DNA from 3 places in the Cronobacter dublinensis subsp. dublinensis LMG 23823 genome. Region 2 is predicted to be linked to each of the others. Evidence: predicted binding sites of a transcription regulator. Region 2 holds the regulator's gene; each other region holds the start of a gene.
What was found. The regulator Fur, encoded in region 2, represses iron uptake genes when iron is present. The targets are predictions, from matches to a motif close to ATAATAATGAGAACNACTATCAA.

Region 1: a site for Fur is predicted at 4,248-4,270, ahead of fepB (Fe2+-enterobactin ABC transporter substrate-binding protein). Genes of this name have one in related genera too.
Region 3: a site for Fur is predicted at 5,351-5,373, ahead of AFK67_RS10600 (TonB-dependent siderophore receptor). Genes of this name have one in related genera too.

Annotation. Positions count from the first base shown of each region.
Region 1 covers NZ_CP012266.1:3,228,149-3,235,280, forward strand. The annotation lists gene entA (2,3-dihydro-2,3-dihydroxybenzoate dehydrogenase EntA) at 1-564, opposite strand, end outside; gene AFK67_RS22935 (isochorismatase) at 561-1,430, opposite strand; gene AFK67_RS22940 ((2,3-dihydroxybenzoyl)adenylate synthase) at 1,440-3,044, opposite strand; gene entC (isochorismate synthase EntC) at 3,054-4,220, opposite strand; gene fepB (Fe2+-enterobactin ABC transporter substrate-binding protein) at 4,426-5,367, shown strand; gene entS (enterobactin transporter EntS) at 5,394-6,638, opposite strand; gene fepD (Fe(3+)-siderophore ABC transporter permease) at 6,746-7,132, shown strand, end outside.
Region 2 covers NZ_CP012266.1:1,350,627-1,357,758, forward strand. The annotation lists gene AFK67_RS06175 (beta-N-acetylhexosaminidase) at 1-480, shown strand, start outside; gene AFK67_RS06180 (helix-turn-helix domain-containing protein) at 538-1,149, opposite strand; gene fur (ferric iron uptake transcriptional regulator) at 1,473-1,925, opposite strand; gene fldA (flavodoxin FldA) at 2,215-2,745, opposite strand; gene ybfE (LexA regulated protein) at 2,907-3,188, opposite strand; gene ybfF (esterase) at 3,316-4,083, opposite strand; gene seqA (replication initiation negative regulator SeqA) at 4,267-4,812, shown strand; gene pgm (phosphoglucomutase (alpha-D-glucose-1,6-bisphosphate-dependent)) at 4,837-6,477, shown strand; gene potE (putrescine-ornithine antiporter) at 6,594-7,132, opposite strand, start outside.
Region 3 covers NZ_CP012266.1:2,324,314-2,331,445, forward strand. The annotation lists gene AFK67_RS10575 (GGDEF domain-containing phosphodiesterase) at 1-1,522, shown strand, start outside; partial or broken gene AFK67_RS10580 (general stress protein) at 2,251-2,412, shown strand; partial or broken gene AFK67_RS23620 (general stress protein) at 2,437-2,484, shown strand; gene AFK67_RS10585 (hypothetical protein) at 2,650-2,907, opposite strand; gene AFK67_RS10590 (hypothetical protein) at 3,152-3,733, shown strand; gene AFK67_RS10595 (alpha/beta hydrolase-fold protein) at 3,734-5,317, opposite strand; gene AFK67_RS10600 (TonB-dependent siderophore receptor) at 5,467-7,132, shown strand, end outside.

The DNA of each region.
Region 1 (7,132 bases), 1.9 Mb from region 2:
CCATAACGTGCGTTGCATATCGGTATCGGTCGAGCCCGGCGACACCAGATTGCAGCGCACCCCGCAGGACGCCAGCTCCAGCCCCACGGTCAGCGCCAGGCTCTTGAGCGCCGCCTTCGACGCGCCATACGCCGACATCCCGATACGCGGCGTGTGCGCGGCGTCCGAGGCGACCGTCACGATAGCCCCACGCTTCTGCGCGCGGAATGTTGCCATCGTCTGCTGGAAAAAATTAAACGCGCCGCCGACGTTCACCGCGAGCGTCTGCTGCCAGTCGTCCAGCGCGAGCGCGTCCGTGGCCCCCATGCGCAGAATGCCCGCCGCGTTCACCAGCACGTCGAGGCGTGCGTCGTCCCGCAGCAAACGCTGACAGACCGCCGCCACTCCGGCGGCATCCGCCACGTCGAGCGTCTCACAGGCGAACGGATAATCGGCATGCGGGAACGCGAGGTCGAAGCCGGTCACCGTCGCACCGGCCTGCGCAAACGCCCGCGCGGTGGCGTAGCCGATGCCTTTGCCCGCGCCCGTGACCCAGACCGTCTGGCCGCTGAAATCCAGCGTCATGCCTGCGGCTCCCTGGAAAGCAGCGCCCACCAGGCGTCGATGGTCGGGTTTTTCGCCAGCATCACGAAGTCGATATCGCCATGCACTTTGCGCCAGCGCGCCGCGAGCGCCATCATGCGCACGGAATCGAGCCCGTAATCGATGAGGTTCTCGTCATCTTCCGGCTCGTCGGACTCATCCAGCAGCGGCAATACCCGCGCACGCAGCGCCGCTTTGCTGTCCGGCACGTCAGGCTCAGCGTCGGGCAACAGGTCGGCGGTCATCACCACGCGCCCGGCGCGGCCCGCGACATACGTCAGCGCCATCAGATGCTCTTCACGGCTAAAATCGGCCAGCGCGTCGGCCACCATAAACGGCTTGATATCGCGCATAAAAGCGTCGGTGGCGGTGATCATGCAGCCAATATGCGCGTAGACGCCGCAAATGATCAGCTGGTCGCGGCCCATCTCTTTCAGCGCCTGCTCCAGCGGTGAGCGATGAAAGGCGCTGTAACGCCACTTCACCAGCACCGTGTCGTCGGCATCTGGCGCGAGCGCCGCCACCACTTTTTGTTTATCGGGATGGTTATTAAGCCCCGGCCCCCACATGTCGTTTAAGAGCGCGCGGTCGGCGTCGCTCTGCTGATTCGGCTGCGCGGTGTAATACACCGGAATGCCCTGCGCTTTGCAGTACTGGCGCAGCGCGGCGATATTCGCCACCACCTGTTCAATCATCGGGCAGTTCTCGCCCCAGAAATTAAGGAAATACTCCTGCATGTCGTGGATAAGCAGCGCCGCGCGCTGCGGCTCAAAGGCCCAGCTGACTTTGTTTTGCGGGAGATCCGCTGCGCCCGGCAGCGCATAGGCGTTCAGTTTAGGGATAGCCATTTTCTTTCCTTACTCGGTTGCAGACTGGCGCGCCGCCAGCCAGAGACGCAGTTGTTTTTTATCCACTTTGCCGACTGGCGTGAGCGGCAGCGCATCGACGCGCTCCACGCGGTCCGGCAGTTTGAAATCGGCGACGCCCAGCTCGCGCAGATAACGGCGGATCTCCACCGCTTTAACAGCCCGGTTAGTGACGATATAGGCGCAGCTCTTCTCGCCGAGCAGGCTGTCTTCCATCGAGACCAGCCCCGCGTGGACGATGGCCTCATGTCCAAGCAGCAGGTTTTCTATCTCTTCGGCGGCGATCTTCTCGCCGCCGCGGTTGATCTGATCTTTCTCGCGGCCCTGAACGGTGATGTAGCCGTGTTCGTCAATCGCTATCAGATCGCCGGAGCAGTAAAACCCGTTGTCGTCAAAGGCGCTGGCGTTGTGCGCCGGGCTGTTGTAGTAGCCCCGGAAGGTGTACGGGCCGCGCGTCATCAGGCGCCCCACCTGGCCGCGCGGCAGCGGATTGCCATCTTCATCGGCCACCCAGACTTCATCGTCCGGGCTCATCGGACAGCCCTGGGTCGTGAAAATGCGCGCATCCGGGTCGTCAAGGCGGGTGTAGTTCACCAGCCCCTCGGCCATGCCGAACACCTGCTGAAGCTGGCAGCCGATCTCCGCCGGAATACGCGCGGCGAGCGTGTCGGAGAGCCGCGCGCCACCGACCTGCAGGAGCTTAAGCGACGCCAGCGCGCGATTGGTGCCCCACTCCTGAATGGCCTGCAGCCAGAGGCTGACGGCGGGCGGCACCAGCGCGGTGACGTTAATCTGGTGCTGTTCAATCAGCGGGAAGCAGAGCGTCGCGCTTGGGTCGCGCGCCAGCACCACGCAGCCTTCGGCGAAAAACACGCCGAGCGCGCCGGGCGAGCTTAACGGGTAGTTATGGGCGGCGGGCAGCGCGCAGAGATAGCGCGTCTCGCGGCTGAAGGCGCAGAGCTCTGTGCTGCGGCGGATGCTGTAGTAGTAGTCGTTGTGCGTGCGCGGAATAAGCTTCGGCGTGCCGGTGCTGCCGCCGGAGAGCTGGAAAAACGCCACTTCATCGGCGGCAGATGGCGCGGGTGTGAAACCGGCCTGCGGCTCGGCGATAAGCGCCTCCAGGGTATCGCCGCGCAGCAGCGTCAGGCGCAGCGTTGGCGTTTTCGCGGCCAGCGCGTCGGCGTAAGCGTCATCGGCAAAGAGCGCGTGCTCGCGGTCGGCAATGAGCAGCGCGGGCGCAATCTGGCGCGCGTAGGCGTCAAGCTCGGTGCGCTGATGGCTGAAGAGCGCATTGACCGGCGCGACGCCGATTTTCAAGAGCGCGAAGAAGACAATGTAAAACTCCGCCACGTTGCCAAGCTGCACCAGCGCGGTGTCGCCGTTTTTCAGGCCACGGCGCGACAGCGCGCCCGCAAGCCGCTTGGAGGCAGCGTCCAGTTCGCGATAGCTGAAGCGGCGCTCGCCGTCGATAACCGCGGTCGCGGCGCTCTGCGCGTGGCGGCTCACAATATCGGTGAGCGGCAGGTCGAGCCAGTAGCCTTTGGCGCGGTAGCGCGCGGCGAAATCATCCGGCCAGCGGGTATAAGGAATAGTCATGCGCAGCCCTCAGTGAAGCCCTAAAACGTGAAGCATGGTGGAGAGTTTGGTGCCGGTTTCGCGCCACTCCGAAAGCGGGTCGGACGCCGGGACAATGCCCGCGCCCGCGAACAGCCGGACCTGATTGCCGCACAGCCGCGCACAGCGGATGGTCACCACCCACTCGCCGTTGCCCTCGGCATCACACCAGCCGACGATGCCGCCGAACAGCTCGCGATCGAACGGCTCCAGTTCGGCGATAGACGCTTTCGCCGCCTCGTGCGGGAAGCCGCTTAGCGCGGGCGTCGGGTGCAACAGGCAGGCGAGCGACAGCGCGTTATCGTCCGCAAAGCGCGTCTCGCCCTCGACCGGCGTCGCGAGATGCCAGAGCGTCGGCGTGGTGATAAGCTCCGGCGCGCCCGGCATCGCCAGGCGATGGCTGCGCGGCACGAGGAGGTCGCGCATCGCCTGCGTCACCAGTTCATGCTCGTGCCGGTCTTTGGCGGAGCAAAGCAGCGCCTGCCCGGCCGCGTTATCCTCACGCGCGTCGGCGTGGCGGCGCGCGGAGCCCGCCAGCGGCAGCGAGCTGAACGTATTGCCATCTTTGCGCAGCAGCAGTTCCGGGCTCGCGCCAAGCAGCGTGCCACCATCCGGCAGCGGCACGTGGAAGTTAAAGCTCGCGGGGTTTTGCGCCACCAGCCGCGCCAGCAACGCGAGGCTGTCCGGCGGTGTGTCGGTGGTAAGGTCGATAAGCCGGGAGAGCACGATTTTGCTCACCTCAGGCGTGTCGGTCAGCGCGGCGGCGCGCGCCACCATCGCCATAAACGCCTCCTGCTCCGGGAGTTCTGTACGGCTTTTCACGCGCGGCGCGGCGGCGCGTTCGGGCAGCGCATAACCGGCGGGCGTGAAGTCGCTGCGGCTTTCGGGAATAAACAGCGCGGAAGGCTGGCGGGTGTCGAACGGGATCGCCCCGACCACCATCGGGCGCGCAATGCCGCTACGCCGGGCGCGGTCAAAGGCGTCGCGCAGCGCGGTCTGAAACACACCATGGCGGGCTTCGCCATCTACGGCTGGCGTATCGATCCGCGCGAAACAGCCGCGGGTCGTGAAACTGTGATAAGGCGACATGAAGAAAAAGCTGTCAGATGAAAGGGATGCGGTAGCCTTGCGGCACTCCCCGGCCAGTGACGTGTCCATGCGCTCCTCCTGTACCAAAAAAGAGAACTGATAATTGTTATCATTTGTATTTGGAGGCGTAACCTAAGGCGAAATGGCGGGCATGTCAACCGCAGAGGCGAATTCAGGGCGGCGGCGTCGCTTGCATCCCGTCGACAAATGGTGAAAATGAGAAGCATTATTAACTCTTCTGACAGGATATGTTGTCGTGACGTTCACTTTCTCCCTGCGCGCCATACTCGCCGCCAGCCTGCTGGTTTTAGGAATTTCCTCACTTTCACAGGCGGCGGACTGGCCGCGCCAGATAACCGACAGCCGCGGCGTGCAGACGCTTGATAAAGCGCCGCAGCGTATTGTCTCGACCAGCGTCACGCTGACCGGGTCGCTGCTGGCGATTGACGCGCCGGTCGTGGCGAGCGGCGCCACCTCGCCGGGCAACCGCGTCGCCGACGGCCAGGGGTTCCTGCGCCAGTGGGGAGAAGTGGCGAAAGCGCGTCACGTAGAACGGCTGTATATCGGCGAGCCGAACGCCGAAGCCGTGGCCGCGCAGATGCCGGATCTCATTCTGGTCAGCGCCACCGGCGGCGATTCCGCGCTGGCGCTCTATGAGCAGTTTTCCGCTATCGCCCCGACGCTTGTGATTAATTACGACGACAAAAGCTGGCAGCAATTGTTAACCCAGCTTGGCGAGATCACCGGCCATGAGAAACAGGCGGCCGCGCGCATCGCGCAGTTTGATAAACAGCTCGCGCAGGCGAAAACGCACATGGCACTGCCGCCGCAGCCCGTGAGCGCGCTGGTCTATAACCCGGCGGCGCACGGCGCGAATCTCTGGACCGCAGATTCGGCGCAGGGAAAACTGCTCGGCCAGCTCGGCTTTACGCTCGCGCCACCGCCCGCCGCGCACGGCCTGACCAGCATGGGCAAACGCCACGATATCATTCAGCTCGGCGGGGAGACGCTGGCGGCAGGGCTTAACGGCGAGACGCTGCTGTTGTTCGCGGGCGATGATAACGACGCGGCGGCGCTAATGCGCGATCCGCTGCTGGCGCATCTTCCGGCAGTGCAGCACAAACGGGTCTACGCGCTTGGCACCGAAACCTTCCGTCTCGACTACTACAGCGCCAGCCTGCTGCTGAAGAGGCTTGAGACGCTGTTTAAAGCATAAAAAAGGGGCCGCCTGGCCCCTTTTTGTTACGCCTGCGCCGGTGGCGGCGGGGCCTGACGCAGACGACGCAGCTCGCTAAAGAGCAGCGTCAATACGATAGCGATAACCGCGAGCCCCAGCCCGCCCGCGCTCGCGGAGCTGACCGGCGAGAGCAGCGCGCCCATGCCGCCCAGCAGCGCCGCGCCGATGGCGTCGCCCGTGACGTTTTGCGCGGTCCACAGTCCGTTAATGCGCCCGAGCATGTGATCCGGCGTCTGAAGCTGAATAAGCTGGTATTGAATCAGCGAGCTGATGCCGCTCAGGTAGCCGAACAGCGCCAGGCAGACAAATGCCAGCGGCCACCAGGGCATCAGACTGAACACGCCAACCGCCGCCAGCCCCAGCACCGAGGCGATAAGCATCGTGCGGCCGGGACGAAGGGAGTGCGCCAGCCCGCCGCTGGTAAGCGCGCCCAGCGCCGCGCCGAGCGGCACGGCGGCGTAAAGCACACCGATTTCACCGCTCGCCATCTGCCAGTGACTGGCCAGCGCCGGATAAAGCACGCGCACCGCGCTCGCCATCGTCAGCAGCGCGCCGATGAGCGCCACGCCGCCGACGATCGGGCTTGCGACAAGAAATCGCAGGCCGTCCGCCAGCGCGCGCAGCGGGTGCTGGCGCTGCATCTGCGGCGCGGGCAGCGCCGGGAGCGTAAGCAGAGGCAGGAGCGTCAGAAACGTGCCGAGCGCCGCCAGCGCGTAGTTCCAGGCCACACCGCCCCAGGCGAGCAGCATCCCGCCGAGCAGCGGCGAAATCACCGACCCGAGCCGTACCGTCAGCATGGTGATAGCCCCCGCCTGCATCAGATTTTCCCGTCCGACGATGGCGGGCGTCGCCGCCAGTAGCGCGGTCACGCCGATCGCCCCGAAAAAGCCGTCCCACAGTCCGAGCAGATAGATGGCGGTCACCGACGGCGCGGGCAGCATGGCGTTGACCCACAGCCCGATAAACCCGACGCCGCAGGTGGAGCGCGCCAGCAGAATGAGCTTTTTGCGCTCGTGGCGGTCAGCCAGCACGCCGCCGGTCATCAGCCCGATAAACATCGCAGCGCCGGTGAGCGTCACCGCGAGACCGACCTGAAAGGTCGAACCGGTGAGCGTCTGGATCTGTACCGGCACCGCCACGCCGAGCAGGCCGAGGCCGAGAATGGAAATAAACCGCGCCAGAAAGACGGCACGATAAGCGGGATGCGTTTTCAATAACGAGAGATTAAGCAGCAGCGAATGTCGGTTCATTACAGGGCCTTAACGCGAATTTTCCTTGCCGGATAACGGGACGGCCATGCTAACATAGCCAGATAAGAGTGATAATAACTATCATTATCGGTTCCAGGGTGTGCGTTATGTCGGCCTCTCGCTGTTCCACCAGGATGGTTGTCCTGCTGTGTCTCTTTTTATTGCTGCTGCTGATGGTCGCCTTCAGTCTGCTGGCGGGTGCCAAATCCCTGCCCTTTTCTCTCGTCATGAACGCGCTGACCGGCACCTGCCGCGGCGCGGACTGCACCATCGTGCTTGACGCCCGTCTGCCGCGGACCCTCGCGGGCCTCGTCGCAGGGCTGTCGCTTGGGCTCGCCGGCGCGCTGATGCAAACCCTGACCCGCAACCCACTGGCCGACCCCGGCCTGCTCGGCGTGAATTCCGGCGCCAGTTTCGCCATTGTGCTCGGCGCGGCGCTGTGGGGCGTGAGCGATCCGCTGGAGATCCTGATGCTGGCGCTGTGCGGCGCGCTG
Region 2 (7,132 bases):
GCGTATGGCCTCTCGGCGCAGCTCTGGAGCGAAGTGGTGCGCACCGATAAACAGATGGAGTACATGATGTACCCACGTCTGCTGGCCGTTGCGGAGCGCGCCTGGCACCGCGCCGCCTGGGAACAGGATTATCAGGCGGGCCGCGAGTATAAAGGCGGTGAAACGCATCAGGTTGACGTGAAAGCGCTGCAACGAGACTGGACGCGCTTTGCGAATCTGCTCGGCAGCCGCGAATTGCCGAAGCTTGAAAAAGCAGGCGTGCAGTTCCGTCTGCCGGTGCCCGGCGCGCGCATTAACGCAGGCGTATTGCAGATGAACACCAGCCTGCCTGGCGTGACGGTAGAGTATTCCACCGATGGCGGCGCGCGCTGGCAGCGCTATGACGCCGCGCAACCGCCGGGCGTCACGGGCGACGTGCAGGTGCGCAGCGTCAGCCACGACGGCAAACGTTACAGCCGGACGGAGCACCTGCAGCCGTAACGGCATAATAAAAAAGCCAGCCTCCGGGCTGGCTTTTAGGTTTATCGGGGCGGCGTATTACGGCGCGTCAGGCAGGGAATGCACGGCTAGCAGCTTACCTTTACTGATTTCAATATGTTTCGCGCTGCGCAACTGAGAAAGGGTTTTCATTACCATACTGCGGGAAAGATTGGTTTTTTTAACAATATAATCTGCGACGTTAATCCGGTTACGCATAAACTCATCCATCGCGGCCAGACATTCGATATTGGCTTTAATCATACTAAAGCTGTTTCTGCCGAGCATAATCTCTTCGCGATAGCAAAGCATATTAATTATCCATGAGGACAAAACCAGGAGATGTAACTGGCAGTGATTTTTTTCAATTTCCTGCATGAAATAATCAAAAGGAATTAACTGATAATGACATTCTGAATCCGCCTGTAATTTTGCGAATTGGGATTTACCTAAATTTCTGGCCAGGCCCAGTACCGACGGGGCGCTGCTTTTTTCCAGCAGCAGCCGGTCGCTCTGGCGCATCAGCGAGAACTGACCGCCGCGTATGATACAGATTTCCCCGTCCCGCAGCGGGATCAGCGTATTTTTCTCCGCACGAGACCAGTTACCGTAACTATTGAAAATATCAGCAATGCGATAAATCTCAGCAAGGGGTTTGGAGGGTAATACCATATTGGTTACCTTGTTTAAAATAAAATTATGTCGTTGCTGTATCTTAATGGATGCTTTTTTATTGCTGCAATAAGGGGCAGGGAAGAGGAAATGAACAATCGTGATAATTCGTTGCCTAACTGATTGACCGGTAAAGACATTTATCTTTTCTGAATTTCAATTTAATAAAATAGATATGGTTTAATTAAGCATTGTACGCTGTATTAAAATACGCAGCGCAGTGTTTTTTATCTAAAATAGTACAGCTGTATTTTCAGTCTCTGGTTTTCAGACAATAAAAAAGCCGACACAGGTCGGCTTTGGAGCAGGCGGTATGACGAGCGTTATTTCTCGCCGACCTCGTGCGCGTGTTCGTTTTCGCGGCAGTCGCCATCGGCACAGTGACCGTACAGATAGAGGCTGTGGTTAGTCAGGCGGATGCCGTGACGCGTCGCGATTTCACGCTGACGAGCTTCAATAGATTCATCGCTGAATTCGATCACTTTGCCGCAATCGAGGCAGATCAGGTGATCGTGATGATGCTGTTGCGTCAGCTCGAAAACGGATTTACCGCCTTCGAAGTTGTGACGGGTGACAATGCCGGCATCGTCGAACTGGTTCAGTACGCGATAGACCGTGGCAAGGCCAATCTCTTCACCCATGTCAATCAGACGCTTATAAAGGTCTTCCGCACTGACATGATGATTGACCGGTTCCTGCAGCACTTCGAGGATTTTTAATCGAGGAAGCGTGACTTTCAGGCCGGCCTTCTTTAATGCGGTATTGTTGTCAGTCATGCGGAATCTGTCCTGTTGCTTAACGACTCGTCCCGAAAGGGAGCGATACATCGGATACGCCGAAGATGAATGCGTCTCATTATAGAACTGACATGCCTAAATGAAAACCGCAAGCACCCGGCAAAAAAGAGCTTAAAAATCGTGGACCCGCCAGCGTTTTTAACGTGAAGGCCTGATAATTAAGGAAGCCATTGTACAGCGTAGTGAGGGAAAGTTAAAAATTTGTAGCAATTATTTTCATTGCTTTTATCTATCAACCGGCGCGGACGGCCGCCCGCGCCGTTTATCATCAGGCGTTGATGATTTCCTGCAGGTGCAGCTCTTCAGAAACCTGCTTCACCCACTTCTCAACGCGTTCTGCGGTGAGCTCCGGCTGGCGATCTTCGTCAATCGCGAGGCCGACGAAGTGATCGTCATCCGCCAGACCTTTGGACGCTTCGAAGTGATAACCTTCGGTCGGCCAGTGGCCAACGATAGTCGCGCCGCGCGGCTCGATAATATCGCGAATGGTGCCCAGCGCGTCGCAGAAGTATTCCGCGTAATCTTCCTGGTCGCCGCAGCCGAACAGCGCAACCAGCTTACCGTTGAAGTCAATTTCTTCCAGCGTCGGGAAAAAGTCGTCCCAGTCGCACTGCGCTTCACCGTAGTACCAGGTCGGGATGCCAAGCAGAAGAATATCGAACGCTTCCAGATCCTCTTTGCTGCTTTTAGCAATGTCATGCACTTCAGCAACGTCTTTCCCGAGCTGTTTCTGGATAATTTTTGCGATATTTTCGGTGTTGCCGGTGTCGCTGCCGAAAAAGATGCCTACGATTGCCATAAGAAGAATAACCTCTTGAATCTAAATGTGATGGTGCTGGCATAACGCCCACAGATAGGGCAATCATAGCAGAACAGGCGAAGGTGCGGAAACGGTATCAGGCGCCGGGTGCACTCTCTGCTACATTGCCCCGTCCTTTTGGGTAAAATTCAGACCAGACCTTACTCCTGCAAGGCCTGCAGCTGAGCGAGGAGCATGGCTTCAATCAGCTCGCTGCGGCTGATATTACGCGCCTGCGCCAGATGATTCAGCGCGTCCACGGCGTCGGCGTTCAGCTTCAGCTCCACGCGCTTAAGCCCGCGAACTTTGTCGCGCTTAAGCTGGTTGCGCTTATTGATGCGCAGCTGTTCATCTCGCGACAGCGGATTGGTTTTCGGTCTGCCCGGACGGCGTTCATCCGCGAAGAGATCGAGCGTTGTGCGGTCCGTTTGTTCTTTTGCCATGGTATGAGTATAGACAGGGGAAACAGGCTGTCGGGGCGGTCCCGACGGTATTTCAGCGCGCCATCATACATGAGGCAGCGAAGCGCGCCAACGCATCCGGCGCGCGACGGCGCCGGTCGGTCTGTTTTTAATCAGTTTCCAGGAAACGACGGATAGCGCGTACCACCGCCTGCGGTTTTTCGGCATGAACCCAGTGACCGGCCCCCGCGATAACGTGCGCGCGGGCCTGCGGGAATTGCGCCAGCAGCGCCTCGCGGTGCGCTTCTTCCACATAAGGCGACGCGCCGCCGCGAATAAACAGCGCCGGGCCGTGCCAGGCGGGGATCGCCTGCCAGCCGACGATATGCGCATACTGCTCCCACAGCACCGGCACGTTAAAGCGCCACTCGCCGTCGACAAACGACTTCAGCAGAAACTGAATCACGCCTTCTTCCGCGATATGCTGGCGCATGATTTCCGCTGCCTGCTGGCGGGAGGTCGCGCCCGCATCGCTCACCGCGTTAACGGCCGCGAATATCTCGTCGTGGCGGCGCACCTGATAATCCACCGGCGCGATATCAATCGCCACCAGCTTTTCGATGCGCTCCGGGGCAAGCGCGGTGACGGCCATCGCCGCTTTGCCGCCCATCGAGTGACCGATAAGAATCACCTTATTCAGTCCCAGCGAATCCAGCGTGTCGAGAATATCCTGCGCCATCGCCGGGTAATCCATCGCCTCGCTACGCGCAGAAAGGCCGTGGTTGCGTAAATCGACCTGCACGATGTCATTATCCTGCACCAGGTCGCGGGCCAGCACGCCGAGGTTATCGAGACTCCCGAACAGCCCGTGAATTAACACAATCGGTGTATTTTGAGTCGGTTGTTGCGCAGATTGCGTGCGGGTATTTAATTTCATGGCAAAGTTCTTTTTTGGCGACTGACAGGTTAGGTTATCATGTTGACCATTCTGCCGCCCGGCTGCAAGGTTCCAGTTAATTCCGACTTTTGCGGCCTTCCTGGTTTGACGCTATCCGCTGTTGGGTTTTAACTCTATAATCCCAATGACTTGTATTCAGAAAAGAAATCGCACTGGATTAAGATGAAAACGATTGAAGTTGATGACGAGCTGTATCGCTACATTGCCAGCCACACCCTGCATATTGGCGAAAGCGCGTCCGACATTTTACGGCGCATGCTGAAGTTTTCCGCCGCCTCGCACGTCGCTGCTACACCCGCCAAAGCAGAGCTTCCCGAAACCGTCGCGCCCGCCGCTGAAAAACCGGCCAACCCGGCGCGCGATCGCGTTCGCGCCATGCGCGAGCTGCTGCTGTCGGATGAATACGCCGAACAAAAACGCGCGGTCAATCGTTTTATGCTGGTGCTGTCTACACTCTATTCACTGGATGCAGACGCGTTTGCCGACGCGACCGAATCGTTACACGGTCGTACCCGCGTCTATTTCGCAGGCGATGAGCAAACGCTGCTGCAAAGTGGCAACCAGACGAAACCCCGCCACGTGCCGGGGACGCCGTTCTGGGTTATCACGAACACGAATACAGGCCGCAAATGCAGCATGATTGAACACATCATGCAGACCATGCAGTTCCCGGCGGAATTGATTGAGAAGGTTTGCGGCACCATTTAACTCTTGCGTCAGAAGGACCAGGCCATGGCAGTCGATAACCGTGCGGGACAGCCTGCACAACAGAGTGATTTAATTAACGTCGCCCAGCTGACCGCGCAGTACTATGTGCTGAAGCCGATGGTGGGTAATGCGGAGCACGCGGTGAAGTTCGGGACTTCCGGCCACCGCGGCAGCGCCGCGCGTCACAGTTTTAACGAGCCGCACATTCTGGCCATCGCCCAGGCGATTGCCGAAGAGCGCGCCAAAAACGGCATCACCGGGCCGTGTTACGTCGGTAAAGATACGCACGCGCTCTCCGAGCCCGCGTTTATCTCCGTGCTGGAAGTGCTGGCGGCGAACGGCGTCGATATCATCGTGCAGGACAACAACGGTTACACGCCGACGCCTGCGGTCTCTAACGCCATCCTTGAACACAACAAACGCGGCGGCGCGCAGGCCGACGGCATCGTCATCACGCCGTCGCACAACCCGCCGGACGACGGCGGCATCAAATACAACCCGCCTAACGGCGGCCCGGCGGATACCAACGTCACCAAAGTGGTCGAAAACCGCGCCAACGCGTTGCTGGCGGACGGCCTGAAAGGCGTGAAGCGTATTTCGCTGGATGACGCCTGGGCGAGCGGTCGTATTCAGGAAAAAGATCTGGTGCAGCCGTTTATCGAAGGGCTGGCGGAGATCGTCGACATGGCCGCTATCCAGAAAGCGGGCCTGAAGCTTGGCGTCGACCCGCTGGGCGGCTCCGGCATCGAATACTGGAAGCGCATCGCCGAGTACTACAAGCTCGATCTCACCCTCGTTAATGATCAGGTAGATCAGACTTTCCGCTTTATGCATCTCGATAAAGATGGCGCTATCCGGATGGACTGCTCCTCGGAATCCGCGATGGCGGGCCTGCTGGCGCTGCGCGATAAATTCGATCTGGCGTTCGCCAACGACCCGGACTACGACCGCCACGGCATCGTCACTCCGGCGGGGCTGATGAACCCGAACCACTATCTGGCTGTCGCTATCAACTATCTGTTCCAGCATCGCCCGCAGTGGGGCCAGGACGTGGCCGTCGGCAAAACGCTGGTCTCTTCCGCGATGATCGACCGCGTGGTCGATGCGCTGGGCCGTAAGCTGGTGGAAGTGCCGGTCGGCTTTAAATGGTTCGTTGACGGTCTCTACGACGGCAGCTTCGGCTTCGGCGGCGAAGAGAGCGCGGGCGCGTCCTTCCTGCGCTTTGACGGCACGCCGTGGTCCACCGATAAAGACGGCATCATCATGTGCCTGCTGGCGGCGGAAATCACCGCGGTCACCGGCAAAAACCCGCAGCAGCACTATGACGAACTCGCCGCGCGTTTCGGCGCGCCGAGCTACAACCGTCTGCAGGCTTCCGCGTCCTCAGCGCAGAAAGCGGCGCTCTCTAAACTCTCTCCGGAGATGGTCAGCGCCAGCACGCTGGCAGGCGACCCGATCACCGCGCGTCTGACGGCTGCGCCAGGTAACGGTGCGGCCATCGGCGGCCTGAAAGTGATGACCGAGAACGGCTGGTTCGCGGCGCGTCCTTCCGGCACCGAAGACGCGTACAAGATCTACTGCGAAAGCTTCCTCGGCGAAGAGCACCGCAAGCAGATTGAGAAAGAAGCGGTAGAAATCGTCAGCGAAGTGCTGAAAAACGCGTAAGCGTTGCGGGGCGGGCGTCAGCTCCCTCTGGCACTGACGTAATAACGGCAACCCTCGGGTTGCCGTTATACATTGATCTCACAGGCCCGGTAAGCGTCAGCGCCACCGGGCTTTTTTTAGCCGTGCTTGTTGTTTAATTCAAAACGCGGTGACACCAGCCCATATAACGTCCAGCCCATAAACGTCACCATCGCGCCGTACAGCATCGCCTCCTGGCCGGAAGAGTAGAGCGCGTAAAAACTGTAAATCGCGCCCACCAGGGCCACCGCATTGGCCCGCTTCGCCTTGCGCGGCGGCACGTTCGCTACTTGCTGAATAATGACCAGCGCCGCCATCGACAGAATATACGGGATGATATTGGTCACCACCGCCAGATTCACGAGCACGTTGAACTGCTTGTTGAGCGACGGGCTGATAGTCATCAACGACAGCGCGCTCTGGATAATCACAATCGTCAGCATCCCTTTTACCGGCGCTTCGGCGTTGCTCAGCCGTGAGAACACTTTCGGGAAATAGCCCGCGTCGGCGGAGGAGCGGAACACCTGAGCGATAGTAAACTGCCAGCCGAGCAGCGAACCGCAGCAGGACATCACCATCAGCGCCATGATGATTTTCCCGACGCCCGGCGTGAACATCTGCGCGAACGCCAGCCCGA
Region 3 (7,132 bases), 970 kb from region 2:
ACCCCTATGCGCGCCTGGCGAACCGGTGTGGTGCAGCGACACGGCGCTTGAAGAACGCATACACCCGCTTGCTGTCGCCTCACCCGACGTGCGGTTTTACGCCTGCGCGCCGCTGCGCACGCGCGACGGCAGCCTTACTGGCACCATCGGGCTGACTGACACCGCGCCGCACCCCTTTGACGATGAGCGCGCCCGGACGCTGGCGCTTATCGCCGGGCTGACCGGCGCGTGGCTTGAAACGCTCAACGCGGTCGGTTTTCTCGATCCGGTGACGCGCCTGCCCAATCGCCAGAAACTGCTGGATGATATGGAGCGGCTCAGCGCGAGCGGCAATACCGAGCGCTACACCCTGATGATTTTTGACTGCATCGACATGCCGACCGCCTATGAACTGGCGCGCTCGCTCGGCATGCCGGCGCTGGAGACGTTACTTAACGATCTCGGCCCACTGCTGCGCATGAAACTGCGGCTGAAGACCGACACCGTGCTCTATAACGTCGCCACTGGCCGCTACGCCCTGCTGCTGAAAACGCGCAGCCAGAAAGCGATTCGCCGCAATGCGGCGACGCTACCGCTGGTAAACGCGCGTATGCTTCAGGGGATCAACATCCGGCTGAATATTTTCGCCGGCGAAGTAGGCTGGCAGCCAGAGAAAACGACGCCTAACGAGGCCCTGCGCCGCGCCATCAGCGCCGTGCATGAGGCAATCTGGCTCAACACGCGTCATATGGCGTTCGACCCCGCGCGCGATGAAAAACGCAATGTCGATTTCCAGCTCCTGCACGATCTCAGCGAAAGCCTCGCAAAAAACCGCGGGCTGTATCTGATGTACCAGCCGAAAATCAAACTCAGCACCAGCAAAGCGGTCGGCGTGGAAGCGCTGCTGCGCTGGCGTCACCCGACGCGCGGTGAAATTCCGCCGGGCGTGTTTATTCCGCTCGCGCAGAATACCAGCCTGATGGACGAGATAACCCAGTGGGTGATCGGCGCGGCGCTGGAACAGTTACAGGAATGGCGTCTTCAGGGCATTACCCTGCCGGTGTCGGTCAACATCAGCGTCAGCGACCTCTCGCGCAGCGGCTTCGCTGACGCGCTGGAAGCGCGCGTGCTGCGCGCCGGGCTGGTGCCGAACGATATTCGCATTGAGTGTCTGGAGACTGAAAAAGCGCTGGAGAGTGAAACGGCGCTTAACGAAATGGATATGCTCAAGCGGCGCGGCTTTAAGATCCTGCTGGATGACTTCGGCGCGGGCTACAGTAATATCAACTACCTGCGCCGAATCCCTATCGATATCATCAAGCTCGACCGCTCGCTCACCAGCCGCATTGCGCAAGACCGGGCAAGCCAGATTATCGTGCGAAACGTCATTCAGATGCTTAAAGAGCTGGACTACGTGGTGCTGGCGGAGGGCGTTGAAGATGCCGAAACCGCGCGCCTGCTGCTGGAGTTCGGCTGCGATGAAGCGCAGGGCTATTACTTCTCGCGCCCGGTCGATCCGGAATATATCGCGCAGTGGGTATAACCGCGCACGGCGCACAAAAGCTGTTCCCGGCGCGTTAATCGAACCGGGATCATTTTCTCAACTTCCCCACGCCATAATAACCCGTCACTTTACACGGTTTATTATTAAGCAGGGCTGTTGATTAAATTGTCTAATAATGGACATTTCAAATCATTTCGCTGCGCAATGATGTTACTGAAATCACTTAATTGCAAAAGATTCTGGTGAAGGGATATTTCCGGTCTACGCTTATCTCATGCCTTAGCCTTTCACTAAAGTTATCTTTGCCAACACCAGGGAGACCATTGGTTCAGGGAGGAGCCACTTTTTTCATATTGTCGCGCTGGTCTTGCATCCCCTTTCGTCTCCTCCTGCTGCCCATCTGGCGCGGCTTTCGGCTTGCTTGCGTCTGTGCGTCACTCGCCCTTCTGTCGCGTTACCCGCAGCAACAAAATATGACAAAGCACGTCATAATATGAATTCACCTCTACTATTAGCATCTTGAAAAATACCTTTTCACCGGCTCGTTAATATATTAAACACGCAAACAAAGCCAGGCGCTAAATATCATCAAAACAAAAACAGGCAAGCAAATAAAATTGTCAGCAAAACAATCACCTCCATCCCGATTATTATTTTAATGCCAATTCAACTTGCACCATTAAATATCCTTTTCTACAGTTATAAATACGTTTCGCAGCAATGACGCATTGCTGAATTAAGTAAAACCAACAACATGAGGAGAATATATGACTCAGCATCGTGGTGGTTCAGGTAATTTCGCAGAAGATCGTCAGCGTGCCTCTGAAGCAGGTCAGAAAGGCGGTCAGCACAGCAGCGGGAACTTTAAAAACGATCCGCAACGCGCCTCTGAAGCAGGCCAGAAAGGCGGTCAGCAGAGCGGTGGCAACTTTAAAAACGACCCGGATCGCGCTTCTGAAGCAGGACGCAAAGGTGGTGAAAAGAGCGGCGGTCGTTCCTGACCATAACGTTATGCACCCTGCGCTCGCAGGGTGCTGACCGCGTTTACGGTATTTAACGCAAGCCTATCAGACGGGTTGTTAACCGGCTGGACATACGTTATCTGCCAATAAATAAAGGAGAGCGCCATGCGTTCTCCTTTTTTGTGTCGTTAGCACCGCGTATGATTACGCCGTGCGGCTGCTGAAAATCCATGTATCGTCCGTTTCATCAGTCAACAGTACCTCCTGCGCCTCTCCGCTGGGCAGAACCACACTGATAATCTCCCCTTGCGACAGTGTGGAAAATTCATTGATCTGCTGCGCTTTACCCACTTCAAACGTTTTTATCGTCTCCCCGGTCACGCTATCCGGTTCACTGACGCTATAGGTGGCGGTAAAATCCACTTCCGGACGGTCTTTCAGATGCAGCTGGACAGAAGGCATATCGGCTCCCCGCGTAACGCATTAACTTCAAGTGTAGTCCACGCCCGGCGCACCTGGGCAAGCCGCACGCCGGGATTTTCCGACTTTTTTAATAAAATTAAAGCGATGCGAAACGCGGCCGATAACAGATAAGCATGAAAGCAGTAACCTGCGGCGGGCGTTTCTGATACGCCATACCCGCCAACCATCACACCTGGAAGCGAGGGTGCGTGTTCATCGCGCTTGCAGGGCAAGGGAGAGTGAGATGAAACGGTCCGGCATTCAGGCAGTGGTCGGGGCAATGTTTTTATTGCAGGGGTGCGATGACGACATCATCGGGCAGGTGAAAGCCATCAGCGCCGGAGAGAGTACCCTCGGTCAGGCTTTCGAGGCCCGCACCGATTGTGTTAATGGTGAATGGCGCACATTTGAAGATGCGGGCGGACGCCATGTCATCCTCTACTCCTGTAAATTACCGGAACCCGAGCTTGCCGGGCTGACCGATAAATTCCGCGTTCACAGTAATCAGCTCGTCGCGCAGAACACCACGGCGCGCTGGCGTACCCTTCACCGTGACGACGTAGCCCGCGTGATGAGCGAAGTGAACATTCGCGATGTCGAACTGCTTTATGTCTGGCGGATCCAGAGCGGCAACGCGCCTGAACTCGCGGATGTCGAAGTAAAAGCCGCCGCCACCTTTTCCAGCTTCAGTTACAGCGTCAGCGAGCCGGAGACCTTTGTCGAACTCGCCTGGAACCACGCCCTGCCCGATCCCTGGCCGCAAAGCCTGTTTCCCCAGCTCGATAAAAACGCCGGCCCGCTTTATCACCAGCTGAGCGCGCTGTAGTCAGCCCGGCTCGCCGTGCCCGCGGCGAGTCTGCGTCAGCGCCCGCACGCCCTGCATCATTGCCTCACACCACACCACGTAATCATGCCCGCCCGACCAGGGATGAAAACTCACCGCATAGCCTTTCTCTTTCAGCACCTGCGCAAATTCTTCGGTGTTGCGGTAAATGCCGCCGTCTGGCCCCTGGGTTTCAAACCTGCCGGCCTGTAGCCAGAAGCGCACCGGCAGGCGCGGCGCGTGTTGATATTCGCGCGTCAACCAGCTCGCGGGCTCGCCTGCGGGCGCCCACCAGTATGAACCGGACAGGCTCAGCACATTGCCGAACGCCGCCGGATAACGCAGCGCCACCCAGGATGCCGCCAGCCCGCCATAGCTGGAGCCGGTGACGATGGTGCGCGGTCCGGGAGACGCGATGCCGCGCGCCCGCAGCCAGGGACGCAGCTCCAGGGCCATCATATCGGCGAAATCGCGATTGGGCGGCAGCTCGTGGCTGCGCCGGGCGAAATCAAGACTGTCGATAAACACGACATTCACGGGCGGCAGACGCCGGTCGGCAATCAGGCGGTCAATGACCGATGCCAGCCGGTAGTCGTCCTGATACGTGTTGCCATCAAACACCATCAGCGTCCAGCGCGCCGCCTGTGACGGGCGATAAATCTGTATATCGCGCCGGTTGCCGAGCCGCGCGCTGTCAAACGTATGGCGCGTCAGCGTCCCGTGCCGTACCTCGCTGAGATCCGCCGCTGCGCCGCACTGACGCATACCGCCGGGCGCCAGCAGCGAATAGCGGTTCCAGCGGTCGTCACGGGCCGGGAGAAATTGCTGCGGGTTAAGCGGGTCCGCCTGCGCGGTCGCGAGGATCGCGCGGCGCTGCTCCCGCGCGCCGCCGTGGGTCTCAGGCACATCCGGCGCGAGCTTGTACTGCATCAGCGTATCGGCAGGCACAACATAGCTGCGAAACCAGACGTCCGACTGCCCGAGGCGGAACAGCGGGTCGTGATCGCCTGCGGGCGAGCCGAGAATAAATACGTTACGGCGCGCGCCGCGCCACAGGAACGTGACGCGCCGGTGGTCATCATCGACCGGCTCCACCAGCGGCGCGCCGCGCAAAGTGATATCACGCCAGAACGCCGTGGTATCGCCGCCCGCCGCGAGATGGCGCGCCAGCTGTTGTAGCGTCGGGCTCACCGGCGCGAGCGATTGCGCGCGATCGAGCGGCACGGTCTCCTGCGCCTGCCAGCGCAGCGACCAGCCCGCGCCCGGTTCACCCTGCAGTATCAGCGTCGATACCTGCCGCGCTGGCAACGCAAAGAGTAGCGAATGCGTACCGTCCGCCGGGCCGCGCGCGATAAGCGTGCGCAGGGGGTGCTGGCGCGCGTCCGTAAGCGCGGCCCGCGTCGCGCCGGTCAGCGTGGCGGCGACGTAGTTTTCTCCCATCACCGGCTGGGTAATACAGGCGCGCCCGCTGGCGTCAAACGTGCCGGTCAGCTGCCCTGACGCACCGCCCGCAAGGCATGATGCCGCCTCGCCCGGCAGCGTACTGACGCCCGCCAGCAGGCTTATCGCTATCGAAATCCGCTTCAACTCGCTGCTCCCTGAAAATTTATTTACAACTTAATGCAAATGGTAATGATTTTCAATATCATCAAGCCGCTTGCAGGCGCGGGGGTGATGCGGGGCATGCTGTCGCCGTCTCGCGCAGGTTAATGATGAAGACAAGGAAAACGACAAGAATGGTCATGAAAAATAAGAAGATAATCACCTTAGGCCTCTTCAGTCTGGCTGCCGGGTGTGGCGCGCAGGCGGCAACGCCCGGCGAAGAGACGATGGTGGTGACCCGTGGCGTGGCGGAAGATCCGCACGCGCCGCTGAAAGGCATGGTCGCAACCAAAACGCGGTCAGCGACAAAAACCAGCGCGGATCTTATTCGCACGCCGCAGTCGGTCTCTGTGGTAACGCGCGATCAGATGGCGGCGCTTGATGCCACCTCGGTATCGCAGGCGCTGCGCTACAGCGCGGGGGCGTTTACCGAATATCGCGGCGGCTCCAACCGCAACGACGAAGTTTTCGTGCGCGGATTCAGCTACGTGCCGAAATTTCTCGACGGCCTGAGCTTCGGCGCGACGGCTGGCTCGCAAACCGGCGTGGTCGATCCGTGGCTGCTGGAGCGCGTCGAACTGGTGCGCGGCCCGGCGTCGGTACTCTTCGGCCAGGTGAACCCCGGCGGGCTTATCAGCATGACCAGCAAGCGCCCTTCCCGTGACGCAGCGCAGCAGGTACAGCTGCGCACCGGCAATCACCGTCTGGCGGAGGGCGCGTTTGACGTCGGCGGCGCGCTGGACGACGAAGGCCACGTGCTGTGGCGGCTCAATGGTCTGGGGCGCGCGCAACACAACGAGGTGGACGATTATAAAGAGTCCCGCGTGGCAATCGCCCCCGCCCTCACCTGGTACGCTAACGATCAGACGCGCTTCACGCTGCTGACGAGCTACCAGAAAGACCCCGACGCCGGTTATCGCAACTTCCTGCCCGCGTACGGCACCGTAAAAGCGACGGAGGACGGGCGCACAATCGCGCGCGATTTCAACGTCAGCGACCCGGATTACAACACGTCGCGTCGCGAACAAACGGCCGTGGGCTACGAGCTGGAGCATCAGCTGAACGACGCGGTAACCCTGCGTCAGAACGCCCGCTACAGTCATATCACGCAGGAGTACCGCTATCTGGTCTATGCCAACAGCGCCGCCGGTTCAACCCTGTTACAGCGCCGCCCGCAGCACGAACAGCGTGACACGAAAGAGTTCGGGCTCGATAACCAGCTGGAGGCGCGGTTTGATACCGCAGCGCTCAGCCATACCCTGCTGACCGGCGTCGATTATAAACAGAGCCGCGACCACCAGCGCCTCGCGCGCGACAGCGGTGCGCGCTATAACCTTGACTGGACCCGCCCCACCTATGGCATCGACATCCGCGACAGCGCGCTGACGGCGGTGACCAGTGAACAGCAGGATCTCGACCAGTTGGGCCTTTATTTACAGGATCAGGTGAGCTGGAACCGCTGGGAGCTGCTGCTCTCGGGCCGCTATGACGCCTCGGAGGTGCGTACCGCCGATCTGCTGCAAAACACCACAACGCAGCAGAATGACAATAAGTTCACCTGGCGCACTGGCCTGCTTTACGCCTTCGACAGCGGTCTTTCACCCTACGTGAGCTACAGCACCTCGTTTGAACCGAACCTGCAAAGCAACCGCGCCGCAGGCACTGCACCGTTCAAACCGATGGAGGGTAAGCAGACCGAAGTGGGCCTGAAATATCAGCCGACCGACAGCGTGCTGATGTCGCTTGCGCTGTACGATTTGAAACAGACAAACGTCGCGACGTACAACAGTACGCTGGGGT